3 regions of the Exiguobacterium sp. s34 genome follow, and region 1 is predicted to be linked to each of the others. Evidence: riboswitches for the same ligand, from Rfam matches in the RefSeq annotation. Region 1 holds a riboswitch; each other region holds the start of a gene.
What was found. A riboswitch is a leader RNA that binds a small molecule or an ion and turns the genes downstream of it on or off. The one in region 1 is predicted to bind thiamine pyrophosphate.
Positions count from the first base shown of each region.

Region 2: it holds a riboswitch for thiamine pyrophosphate, as region 1 does, so the genes downstream of both, thiT (energy-coupled thiamine transporter ThiT) here and KNO87_RS08060 (YkoF family thiamine/hydroxymethylpyrimidine-binding protein) in region 1, are expected to answer to the same signal.
Region 3: it holds a riboswitch for thiamine pyrophosphate, as region 1 does, so the genes downstream of both, tenA (thiaminase II) here and KNO87_RS08060 (YkoF family thiamine/hydroxymethylpyrimidine-binding protein) in region 1, are expected to answer to the same signal.

Region 1 is NZ_JACSKE010000003.1:215,946-220,128, forward strand. Features, by position in the region: gene KNO87_RS08045 (SMP-30/gluconolactonase/LRE family protein) at 1-674, shown strand, start outside; gene KNO87_RS08050 (hypothetical protein) at 687-953, shown strand; gene KNO87_RS08055 (GTP-binding protein) at 1,062-2,261, shown strand; TPP riboswitch at 2,321-2,421, shown strand; gene KNO87_RS08060 (YkoF family thiamine/hydroxymethylpyrimidine-binding protein) at 2,504-3,094, shown strand; gene KNO87_RS08065 (ECF transporter S component) at 3,087-3,662, shown strand; gene KNO87_RS08070 (ABC transporter ATP-binding protein) at 3,655-4,183, shown strand, end outside.
Region 2 is NZ_JACSKE010000002.1:192,525-196,707, forward strand. Features, by position in the region: gene KNO87_RS04630 (Asp23/Gls24 family envelope stress response protein) at 1-349, opposite strand, end outside; gene rpmB (50S ribosomal protein L28) at 602-790, shown strand; gene KNO87_RS04640 (thiamine diphosphokinase) at 848-1,435, opposite strand; gene thiT (energy-coupled thiamine transporter ThiT) at 1,432-2,007, opposite strand; TPP riboswitch at 2,081-2,181, opposite strand; gene rpe (ribulose-phosphate 3-epimerase) at 2,202-2,858, opposite strand; gene rsgA (ribosome small subunit-dependent GTPase A) at 2,862-3,749, opposite strand; gene pknB (Stk1 family PASTA domain-containing Ser/Thr kinase) at 3,793-4,183, opposite strand, start outside.
Region 3 is NZ_JACSKE010000001.1:652,426-656,608, reverse strand. Features, by position in the region: gene KNO87_RS03255 (NUDIX hydrolase) at 1-305, opposite strand, end outside; gene KNO87_RS03250 (pentapeptide repeat-containing protein) at 361-963, shown strand; gene KNO87_RS03245 (aminoglycoside 6-adenylyltransferase) at 960-1,787, shown strand; gene KNO87_RS03240 (hypothetical protein) at 1,838-1,990, shown strand; TPP riboswitch at 2,086-2,190, shown strand; gene tenA (thiaminase II) at 2,279-2,953, shown strand; gene thiM (hydroxyethylthiazole kinase) at 2,950-3,741, shown strand; gene thiD (bifunctional hydroxymethylpyrimidine kinase/phosphomethylpyrimidine kinase) at 3,738-4,183, shown strand, end outside.

The sequences.
Region 1 (4,183 bases):
TCCTTGGTCTAAAAGACGGGATTTATGAATGGGATGAAATCAATCGGGAGCTAAATAAAATTGTCGAATTGGATGATCCCGACGGTCGATTACGTTTTAATGATGGGAAAGCCGATCCATATGGTCGTATTTTTGCGGGCACACTCCACCTCGAAGATGAAGAAAATCAAGCGACATTGTATCGGGTCGATCGTGATGGAACGACTACATCATTGATGGATGAGTTGACGCTTTCGAACGGATTGACGTGGTCTCCTGACCATTCCGTTTTTTATCATATCGATACACCGACTGAAAAAATCCGGAAGTATGATTTTGATTTGAAGACAGGAACAATTTCGAACGGAGAGGTCGTCATCGATTTTTCGGAGGAAGAAGGTTTTCCTGACGGGATGACGTCCGATTCTGAAGGTTGTCTATGGATTGCGCATTACGCGGGTGGAAGAGTATCGCGGTGGGACCCGTCAACAGGCAAAAAGTTACTTGAAGTCCATGTTCCCGCACCAAATGTCACTTCATGTGCCTTTATCGGAGATGGACTCAATCGATTAGCTATCACGACGGCTCGTGAAGGAATGGATGAGGAGGCGCTTTCTGAATATCCGGAAGCGGGATCGGTATTTATCATCGACACAGAAGTGAAAGGGATGCCATTGTATCGTTTCGGTCGCTGAGGAGGAAGTACGATGGTGAAACGACTGTTAGTTCGAGCTGGAATTGGGTTGGCAGTTGCTGCAGCGGTCAAGATTGGGATTCAAAAGTTACAAGAAAATCGAACGCGTGAAGAAGATCATTCGTATCTCGATCCGAAGTGGGATGAAGTGCCAAGTATTGATTCGGATAAAGATGAGGATGAGGTCGGATTGACTCAACTCGATTCGATTTATCGGGCTGAATGGCAGGCGAATGCTTATCCACGCTCGGAGGCAGAACGAAAAGCATTGGAAGAATAATTGTATGTTCTTCAAAAACACGTCCATGTGGCGTGTTTTTTATTGACAAAAGTAAGGAACGACTCCATTATACAAAGAGTAATGATTACGATTTAATGGAGGTCCATCATGAAACGAATTCCAATTACAGTACTTTCGGGTTATCTCGGTAGCGGGAAGACGACACTGCTCAACCACATCTTACATAACCGAGAACATAAAAAATATGCGGTCATCGTGAATGATATGAGCGAGTTGAATATCGACGAGAAGCTGATTGATCAGGGCGGGTTCTCGCGGACCGATGAAAAGCTAGTCGAACTCTCGAACGGGTGTATCTGTTGCACGCTGCGGGAAGATTTGTTGACGGCTGTCTATGACTTAACAAAAGACCGTGAGCTCGACGGGATCATCATCGAGTCATCAGGAATCTCTGAACCGATTCCTGTCGCGCAGACATTCACGTATGCCGATGACGCTCTTGGGATTGATTTGACGAGCCGTGTGTACATCGATGCGATGGTCACGGTCGTCGATGCGTACCGTTTCTTCAAAGATTTCAATTCTGGTGAATCGCTCATGGAGCGTCAACAAGCCGTCGACACCGGTGACGTCCGTGAAGTAGTCGATTTGCTCGTCGACCAAGTCGAATTTGCGGATATCATCGTATTGAATAAGGCGGACCGTGTGTCCGAAGGGGAACTACAGGAGATGAAGGGGTTACTCCAAACACTGAACCCGAGTGCGAGATTGTTGACGTCGACATACTCGAACGTCGCGTTAGAAGACCTTCTAGACGTCCAGTTATTCGATTTTGATCAGGCGATGCGCGCTGCAGGGTGGATCCAAGAACTCGAGTCGGAAGAACATACGCCGGAAACGGAAGAGTATGGTATCAGCTCATTTGTCTACCGGCGCCGTCGACCGTTCCACCCTGAACGTTTGATGCACTGGATGGAACATTATCCAGAAGAAATCGTCCGTGCAAAAGGATTTTTATGGATTGCGACAAGAAACGACCTCGCTTGTCTGTTTTCACAGGCAGGGTATGCATCAACGCTCGAACATGCAGGTCGTTGGCTTGCGACGTTACCTGCAAGTGAACGTGAGGAGATGTTTGCAGCTGAACCTGAGCTTCGTGAGGATTACATCGAGCCATACGGGGATCGGCAAAACGAGTTGGTGCTCATCGGTCAACGAATGGAACGGGAAGCGGTTGAGCAATCGCTTGATGCCTGTTTATTGACGGACGAAGAGATGTCGTCATCGTGGGATACGTTCCATGACCCACTTCCGGGTTCAGGTCATCTCGTCACATATTCAGATTGACCGTTTACAAAAGATTGAAACATCGCTATACTGTGACTGCATAAGTAACCGCATATCAATGACTGCACTAGGGGTGCTTCGGCTGAGATGAGAGCATGGCTCCGATCCCTTATAACTCGATCCAGGTAATACTGGCGTGAGGAAGTGCGGCACTTTCTCTATGCAAGTTTGTATAGATTTTGTTGCTGCATTCTCATGAATGCGGCTTTTTTTATGCAAACACATTTAGAGGGGGAAACAAAATGAATGAATCATGTGGTACGAGCCCAATCGTCGGGTTTCGATTCACACTGAGCCCGATGACAGACGACTTCGTCGGAACAATCAAAGGTGCACTAAAACGAACGGATCTATCAGGCGTGTGGCGCCATACGGACGATGTGTCGACGGTTATCCGTGGGCGAGCCGAGCATGTATTTGACGTCGCCCGAACAGTTTTGAGTTTTGCCTCAGAGGAAGGAAAGCATGTTTCGATGAGCGGAACGTTCTCCGTTGGATGTCCGGGAGATTCGATTGGGGATGAAGCGCTCGAGGCACCGCCACAACCACTGAACGGATCCTCAAGAGAACAGTATGTCTCTTCACAGTTCGCACTTTATCCGATGGGTACTGAACATTACATGGAGCTCATCTACGAGGAAATCGAGCAAGCGAAACAGGTCGGTGTCTATAATGACTCTATGCACTATGCGTCAGGTATTCATGGGAATTTGGATGATGTGTTCTCGTATTACGAGGCGGCGTTCAAACGGACGCGCGAGAAGAATCAACATGTCGTCATGACGGTGACGTTCAGCGTGAACAGTCCGTCACACGGAGGTCGACATGCTTAAATCGTGGAAATTAAAAGAAGTCGTCCTCGTCTCCGTATTGTCTGTCGTCTTTGCCGTCGTCTACTTATTGTTCGTCCATATTGGGAACTTATGGGCAGGATTGATCGGACCGATCGCCTACGAGTGGATCTTCGGTATCTGGTTCATCGTGTCGATCATCTCGGCGTACATCATCCGGAAGCCTGGTGCCGCCTTCATCTCAGAAGTGATGGCTGCGACAATCGAGATGTTGATTGGAAACGCGATTGGACCGCGCATCATCTTGGTCGGAATCGTTCAAGGTTTAGGAGCGGAAGCTGTCTTTGCGATGACGGGTTACCGCCGCTATGAGCTGTGGGTACTCATGCTTGCAGGATTCGGGTCCGCCGTCACGAGTTTCGTCTATACATATTTCATGAGTGGGTTCGCGATGCTAGAACCTGGTTATGTGGCGACGATGTTCGGACTTCGAGCTGTCAGTGGGATGGTTATCGCAGGAATCGGAGGAAAGTTACTTAGTGATTTGTTGCTAAAGACAGGTTCCCTTCGCGGCTATGCGATTTCACGAAGTGGGAACGTCCATGGTTGAGACCGAATCACTCCACTTTCAATTCCCAGAGAGTTTAGATGCGATTCTTGAAGATGTCACCGTATCGATCCGACCAGGTCGTACGATGTTAAGTGGAGCGAGCGGGAGCGGGAAGTCGACCTTTCTTGCGCTATGCAACCGTCTCTTCCCCGAGAATTGTGACGGCATTCTCCAAGGTAGACTCAAACTGTTCGGGAGGTTGCACGACGATTATGTACCAGGCGAAATCAATCAACGTGTCGGGACGGTGTTCCAAGATCCGGACACGCAATTTGTCATGGAGCGTGTGGATGAAGAACTCATCTTCACGCTTGAGAACTTGTCGACACCTATCTCAGAAATCGAACGACGCGTGACGGAGATCCTCGAATCATTACAGTTAAGTGCCTATCGAACCCGTGAAATCGATTCGTTATCAGGTGGGGAGAAACAGCGAATCGCCGTCGCATGTGCTTTAGTCGGAAGACCTGAATGGCTGCTGCTCGATGAACCGTTGACTCATCTTGACCCGGTGACCGCGT
Region 2 (4,183 bases), on a different contig from region 1:
GACGAACGCCTTGAACGAATATATTTACCGACGAAACGTTTAATCCTAAAGTTTCTCCGAGCGTATACTTGACTCGGCTCTGCACGTTGTATGCGACTTCAGATACTTTCGTCCCGTAGCTTACAATGATGTGCATGTCGATATGTACGTCTTCGTCTTCTTGACGTACGACGACACCACGCGCGTAATTTTCACGTTTTAACAATTCAGCAATGCCGTCTTTCAATTGTGCTTGTGAAGCCATGCCGACCACACCGAAGCATTCCATCGCTGCACCACCTGCGAGTGTCGCGATGACGTCACTTGTGATGTCAATATTGCCATATGTTGTCTTCATTTCAATTGCCATATGGAGTAGCCTCCTTTATTCGGAATGATTCCTAATGTACATTCTACAATAAGTACCTAGTTATTAAAAGAACCTGCTCCAGAAACTCGGTCAATTAACGCGATAACCTCATTCATTATTCAAATCCTTGAGAGTAATGTCAAGTTTTTTTCTTGTCATGGTACGATTTTCTAGTTGCATCGGGAAAAAAGCCGTGCTAATATAAACGAGTGTCTATTAGGACGAACCCACATAAAAAAGGAGGGGAAACGCATGGCACGTAAATGCTACGTAACAGGTAAATCACCTAAATCAGGTAACAACCGTTCGCACGCACTCAACAAGACAAAACGTACTTGGGGTGTAAACGTACAAAAAGTTCGTATTCTCGTTGACGGTAAACCGAAACGCGTTTGGGTTTCAGCTCGCGCACTTAAATCAGGTCTCGTTGAACGCGTATAATACTTATACACGAACGAATAAATCCCAGCGGCATTCGCCGATGGGATTTTTTTGTGCTCATTTTTTGACAATCATGACGAGAACGGTCCCTTGATGGACCGTCAACCGGGCAGAATCCGTAGACCATTCATTTGAGATCGTCAGCGCCTCTCCGCTCGTCACGTCATGATGGTCAAGTGGATATTTGACATCTTTAATGGAAATCGTAGCTGTCTTCCATGGCATGAAGGACAAATAGTGACCGTCCCGTTTCGGAATCGTATAGTCTCCTATTCTTACAAGATAGACCGTTTGCCCTTCATCATGAAGGTGCATCTCCGGATAGGACTCCAGTAAGCCTACATTCGCAAACGTCATATCGATCCGTCCCCCGAGAGCCCCATACACATCGATTCGTGTTGCTCCCCGTTCTCTTGCTAACTCCAATGCAATTTCTAAGTCTGTCACATCTTTCTCCGAAGGATAGCGTAACGCTTGATCAGGTGGTGTCCCATCGAACGAATCAAAATCTCCCACCACGACGTCTGGTACAACTCCTTCATCTAACAGTCTTTGATATCCACCATCCACACCAATCACAAAATCGGCATCACGCGGTAAGTCCGGAATAGGTGCCGGACTCGCCGCGACGATTAGTACGTTCATTGACGGATATCCCGTGTCGCCACACGCGTGAAACGTGGTGCTGTCGTGAAGAGAAGTACTAACACGATGGCCGAGATGACAAAGGATGGGAGCATATACGTGGCGTTATATCCGAGCGAGTAGGCCACGACCGGACCTTCTGCGTATTCAGCGAAGAAGACGATACCCGAGATGACGTGCGCTGCGTATCGTAACATCGACCCGAGCAATGCCCCGAGCACTAAATAGATGGCAAGCGTCTTTGTCGCACCTTGACTCGCAGCATGTTTCACTCGCCCTGCGAATACCCCGGCCATACCGACGAGGCCATATGCGACCGTATAGTCGAGCAAGAATTGTACAGGTGTGAAAATGTATGCTCCGAACAAGAGTTGAAGTGTCCCGACGAGCGCGCCTGTCGCAAGACCACCCTTCAGCCCGTGACGGAACGCCATGACAAAGATCGGGAGCATCGCTAAACTGATAGACCCACCTTGTGGTAAACGATATGGAATGAGCAAATCAAAAATAAGCCCGAGCGCCGCAAACAATGAAATTTCAATGAGCGCTTGTAATTTGAAACGTGATTTCATCCTTCTTCCTCCTTTATTTGTTTGAACGACAAAAAGCAGCATGACGTAAACGCCATGCTGCTTGAATTCGCAACGTGCATTTTCGCCACATCCCTACGTCCGTGTGAACGGAACAGGTTCAAAGGGTTAGCGTATGCCTCTCAGCCACATGATGTGACACCCCTTGCGACTCTATCTTGTTGTTCTACCGTCGATTATACACGAGATGCGCCACGAATGCTATCGATGGCTGCTTTATAATCCGATTGACTATAGATGGCTGATCCTGCCACAAGCACATCAGCTCCAGCATCGATGCAACGTTTTGCCGTTTCTGCGTTCACACCACCATCGATTTCAATCTCAAAATCAAGTTGATGGTCTTGACGAAGTTGGCTAAGCGCTGAAATTTTTGGCACGACCGATTCAATAAACGCCTGACCCCCGAATCCTGGGTTGACCGTCATGAGCAACACCATATCGACGTCCGTGAGTACGTGTTCAATCGTCGAAAGTGGTGTATGTGGGTTTAAGACGACCCCACATTTCGCACCTGCCGCTTTGATTTGCTGTAAGACACGATGCAAATGATTCGTCGCTTCCACGTGTACGGTTACGATGTCCGCACCGGCTTTCACGAAATCTTCAACGTAGCGTTCTGGTTGGTCAATCATCAAATGTACATCGAGTACCATGTCTGATTTTTTACGCAAGCTCGCGAGAACAGGTAAACCAATCGAGATGTTTGGTACGAATTGCCCGTCCATCACGTCAAAATGGATATAGTCAGCCCCTGCTTCTTGAACGGCTTTTACTTCAGCTTCCAAGTTGGCAAAATCGGCAGCTAAAATAGATGGTGCAATTTTAATCATCTGTCAATACCTCCGTTTTCGATCGTTTAACTCCTCCATAAAGGTAACATAATTTTCGTACCTTGTTGAAGCAATTTCGCCATTTTCAACCGCTTGTTTAATGGCACATCCTGGTTCATTAACGTGGACACATCCCCGGAACTTACAATCGTCATGGCGTTCCACGAATTCGGGGAAGCACCATCTGAGCTCATCTGTCTCAAGTTCCTGAGGAAACTCTAGACTTGAAAAACCCGGTGTATCGGCAACGAGACCATCCGCCAATTGGATTAACGTCACGTGACGTGTCGTATGTTTTCCTCGTCCGAGCGATTTCGAGATTGCACCTGTCGCCAACTCGAGTTCTGGCGCGACTGCATTGAGTAACGAACTTTTCCCGACACCGGTCTGACCGGCGAAGACGCTCGTTTTTCCCTTGAATAGACTGCGCACTTCATCAACACCGTGCCCATGCTCCGTCGACGTTTCGATCACGTCATACCCAATCGCCCGATAGCGAGCAATCGCCACTTGAATCGGTTCGACTTCACCTTCATCGAGCAAGTCCATCTTCGTCAATACGATGATTGGATGAATTTGCTTCGATTCAATGAGAATGAGAAAACGGTCAAGCAAATGATAGGAAAACGCTGGTTCCTTAACTGAAAAGAGGAGGAACGCTTGATCAATATTCGCAATCGGTGGCCGAACGAGATGGTTTTGGCGCTCTTCCACTTCAAGAATATAGCCGGTCCCATCTTCTTGATCTTGAATCACCACATCGTCGCCGACGACAGGTGAGATATTGCGTTTTCGAAAATTCCCTCTTGCCCGACAACGAATCTCTTGGTTCGCCTCGGTCATCACATCATAAAACCCGCCTTGAAGACGAATGATTGTTCCTTTCATTATGACTACCTCCTTTTAAAAAAGAGGTGACGACACCGTCACCTCTTTATTGTGCCTCTTCGGCTTGCGCATATGTGACTGAATCCGTTCGAACAATCTCACCATCAACTTCAATCGTTGCTGTCCCGACTTCGTCAGGGGCAATGACTAGCGTGTACGAGTACGTTGTCGTCTCTGTGATTTGATCACGAAGTACCTCAATTTCACCACGTGCGTCAACCGTACGAATGACGACTTCGACCGCTTTCGGCTTCTTATCCTTATCCGGTTGCTCGACTTCAACACTCACTTCACGTTCAATCGAGATATCGGTCGGTTCGACGCCTTCCGATACAATCACCGTGAGCTCCGTTCCCGGGTCGACTGCCGTCCCGGCTGTCGGAAGTTGACGGATGATTTGACCTTTTGGAACACTTGTCGAAAATTCATCCTTCTTC
Region 3 (4,183 bases), on a different contig from region 1:
TGGAGCGGGAGGTCACCGTCTACATAAAAGTACAGTCCAATCTCATGAAACGGTTGATCGTTGTACGTAAACAAGTTCTCGTGCACAAAGGCGAATGAAGTATCGGTCACCTGCATGTTCAGCTCTTCATGAAGCTCGCGTGCGAGTGCGGTTGCAGCTTCTTCACCGAGCGTCACGCGACCACCGGGTAATGCCCAAAAGTCATCCCGGATGTTTCGGTGAATCAATACGTGTCCGTCTTTCACAAAAATACCGGCAACGCGATAATTGAAGACTCCTTGTTCAGTCGGAAATACGAGGTCCATCTGTATCACTTCCAATCTTTGTAATCTGTTCTAGTATACCTGAAGGAGGGATATGATGTTTCAATCACATACACAATATCGAGATGAAGATTTCCGTGACGTGACACTCCGCGACGAAGTGTTGTCACATGTCACGTTCGAGAACTGTCGCTTTACGTACGTCGATGCGACTGAGCTACAAACGGAGCGCTGTCAGTTCATCAACTGTGATTTCACGGACTCGAAATGGAATGCGTCCCGTCATGTCGGGAGCTCGTTTCTGAACTGTCAATTCCATGGTGCCAACTTGTTCACGAGCGAATTTGAACAATGTAAAATGACCGGATCGTCTTTTGAAGAAAGTCAGTTTGAAGGTGTTCGTGTCACGGAAGGGGACTGGTCGTTCGTCAACCTACGCCACGTGTCGCTCAAGAAAATGGACTGGTCCCACGTTCGATTGGTCGAGGCCGATCTGTATGGATCTGACTTGACCGAGACAGTCTGGCAACAGACGGACTTGACTCGGGCGACGCTTCAACACGCGGTGTGTCGTGGTGCCGACTTTAGAGGCGCGCTCGTCGACGGGGTTGATTTTTCGAACGTAACATTGCAACAAACAAAACTAGACGCGATGCAGGCAATTCAAGTCGCGCGCTCATTGGGGGCGATTGTAGAATGAAACCAGAACAAATCATCGAGCAGTTGATTGCGTTCGCAAAAGAACGTGAACACATCCGGACGGTCGTGTTGAACGGCTCACTCGTCAATCCGAATATCCAGCCAGACGCATATCAGGATGTCGACCTTGCTTTTTATGTGGAAGATGTCCAAGCGGTTGTGGCCGATTCCTCATGGATGGACACGTTTGGGGATATTTTGATTATGCAGATGCCTGAAACGATTGACCCGAAACGACATGTGACATTCTTGGTGCAATATGTGGACGGACATCGGATCGATTTGACGATTCGGAGTGTGGATCAAGTAGAAGCCATGCTCGAAACGGACTCGCTCAGTCAAATCGTATTCGACCGAGATCATCATCCGGACGTTACGCCTTCGGACACCACATATCGCGTAACACGTCCATCTGCTGACGAGTATGCGGCTTGCTGGAATGAGTTTTGGTGGGTGTCGCTCTATGTCGTTAAAGGCATCAAACGGCATCAGGTGCTATATGCGCTCGATCACCTCGATATCATGCGGAATATGCTCCGTCAGATGATGGAATGGAATATCGGTTATGCGACGGAGTTCTCCGTAAATCTCGGGAAGTCAGGTGATGGGATGCGCGACCACTTGCCGGAAGAGTTGTGGGAGATGCTTACGGCAACATATGCTTCCGCTGAGCTGAGTGCGATTGAAGATACGCATGACCGCTTGCAATCGCTCTTCTTCTTTTGCGCGCAACGCGTCGCCGAACAAGGCGACTTCGTGTTCCGAGAAGAAGAAGCGAGACGTGTCCGTGCCGCATGTGCAACACTTCGACATTCGAACGATTAATGAGGCCGAGAGCCGGGAAACGCTCCTTATAGAGAAAGGAGCGTTTTTTCATGAACCCATATACGACATTTATTGCCCTTTTAGTCGGAAGTCTTGTCCTTTTTGTCGGTATTCGTTTAAAGAAATGGCCGATTATTTTGGTGGCGATGTTGCCTCTTGGTCTCGTCGCATTTAATATGTTCTTACTGATCACAGGACGCTAGAAACAGCTTAAATTGTTGACCGCCCAAACAGGAAAAGGTTTTCAATTGGTAAAAAGATTGATAGAATGTGGTCGAAGACGACTGAATTTCATAATGTTTGCCACTAGGGGAGTCGCGCCACGCGGCTGAGATGGACATGGTCCAGACCCTTCGAACCTGATCTAGTTCAAGCTAGCGTAGGGAAGTGGGCGAGACGAATCATATGGCTTCACCTAGATATGACTGTTCGAGACGCCGCTTCCGTTATGGGAGGCGGCGTCTTTTTATCTGTTATAAGGGGGAGTTACTATGAAATTTACAGATCACTTACGTCAGGAGGCAGATGGATTGTTTGAAGCAAGCTTCCATCATCCGTTCGTCCGTTCACTCGGGGAAGGGACGCTCGACGAGAAGAAGTTCAGACATTACGTCATGCAAGACTCTTACTATTTGAATCAGTTTTCGAAAGTACAGGCGAAAGGAGCGACGCTCGCACCAACGATGGAACTATCGAGCCGCTTTTTGACGCATGCGTTGCACACGATTGAGGCGGAACTCTCACTTCATCGTGAGTTCTTTACGATGCTCAACGTGACAGACGTGGAACTTGCGACATTCGAGCCGGCACCGACCGCTTATGCGTATGCCCTTCACATGCAACAGGCAGGACCGACACTCGGTGATGTATTGGCGTCAATCCTTCCATGTTACTGGGTTTATTACGAGATTGGTGAACGCTTGAAAGATAAGCGACCCGATCATCCGATTTATTCGGCTTGGATTGCGACGTACGGTTCGGAATGGTTCCGTGAGCTGGTAGAAGAACAGATTGATCGATTGGATGAATTAGCCGGACAAGCGACAGAAGAAGAGCGGCTTCGTTATACGAAACTCTTCTTGAAGAGTTGTTACTACGAAGTCGCCTTCTGGGAAATGGCATGGACACTAGAGTCATGGACGTTGTCACAGGAGGTCAACCAATGAGACATGAGATTTGGAGTGAGATTCGAAAGCAGGCGCCGTTAATTCACAACATCACAAACACGGTCGTCGCCAATTTTTCGGCGAATGGACTGCTCGCCATCGGTGCCTCCCCGGTGATGGCAGACGCGATTGAGGAAGTGGCAGAGATGACATTCGTGAGCGATGCGCTCGTACTCAACATCGGGACACTCGGTACGATGACCGAAGCGACGATGATTCGTGCAGGGCAAGCTGCAAATGAAGCGGGATGTCCGGTCGTGCTCGACCCGGTCGGTGTCGGGGCAACGTCATTTCGTCGAGATGTCGTCGAGCGTATCCTTCGTCACGTCCGCGTGTCGGTCATTCGTGGGAATGCAGGAGAAATTGCCACATTGGTCGGCGTCGATTGGGCAGCACGTGGTGTCGATGCGGGGGACGGGGCGTGTGAACCACGCCAATTGGCGCTCGAAGCGGCGAAACGCTATGGATGTGTCGTGGCGGTGACCGGAAAAGAAGATCTGGTCAGTGATGGAAGTGTCGTCATAGAAGTCCATGGCGGAACAAAACGAATGACCGAGACGACCGGTACAGGCTGTCTACTCAGTGCGGTCGTCGGAGCATGTCTAGCGGTCGAGAAGAACGCCCTAAAGGCGACGGTGACAGCCGTGTCGGGATATGCCTATTGCGGGGAGTTGGCGAGTGAACGGGCAGAAGGACCAGGAGATTTTCCGATTCACTTCTTAAATGCCCTTCATCAATTGACGCAACATACAATCCCGACGAATCGAATCGAGGTGTCGACATCATGAGACCGCAAGTATTGACGATTGCTGGATCTGACTCAGGGGGAGGCGCCGGGATTCAAGCTGATTTAAAAACGTTTCAAGAGCTCGGTGCGTTCGGGACGAGTGTGCTGACTGCGATCACGGCTCAAAACACACTTGGTGTTCATGGGATTGAAGCGATTTCCACGGAAATGATCATTGGGCAAATCGATGCGGTAACTGACGATTTTAACATTACGGCATGTAAGACGGGAATGTTGGTAGATGCGGAGCGAATTGAAGCGGTGGCAAAAGCGCTTGAACGCCATCGGTTCGAGCATGTCGTCGTCGATCCTGTCATGGTGGCTAAAGGGGGCGCTTCTTTGTTGCAGGAGAATGCAATCGAAGCACTTCGTACGAAACTGTTGCCACATGCGACGGTCGTGACCCCGAATATTCCTGAGGCAGAAGTATTGGCCGGAATTAA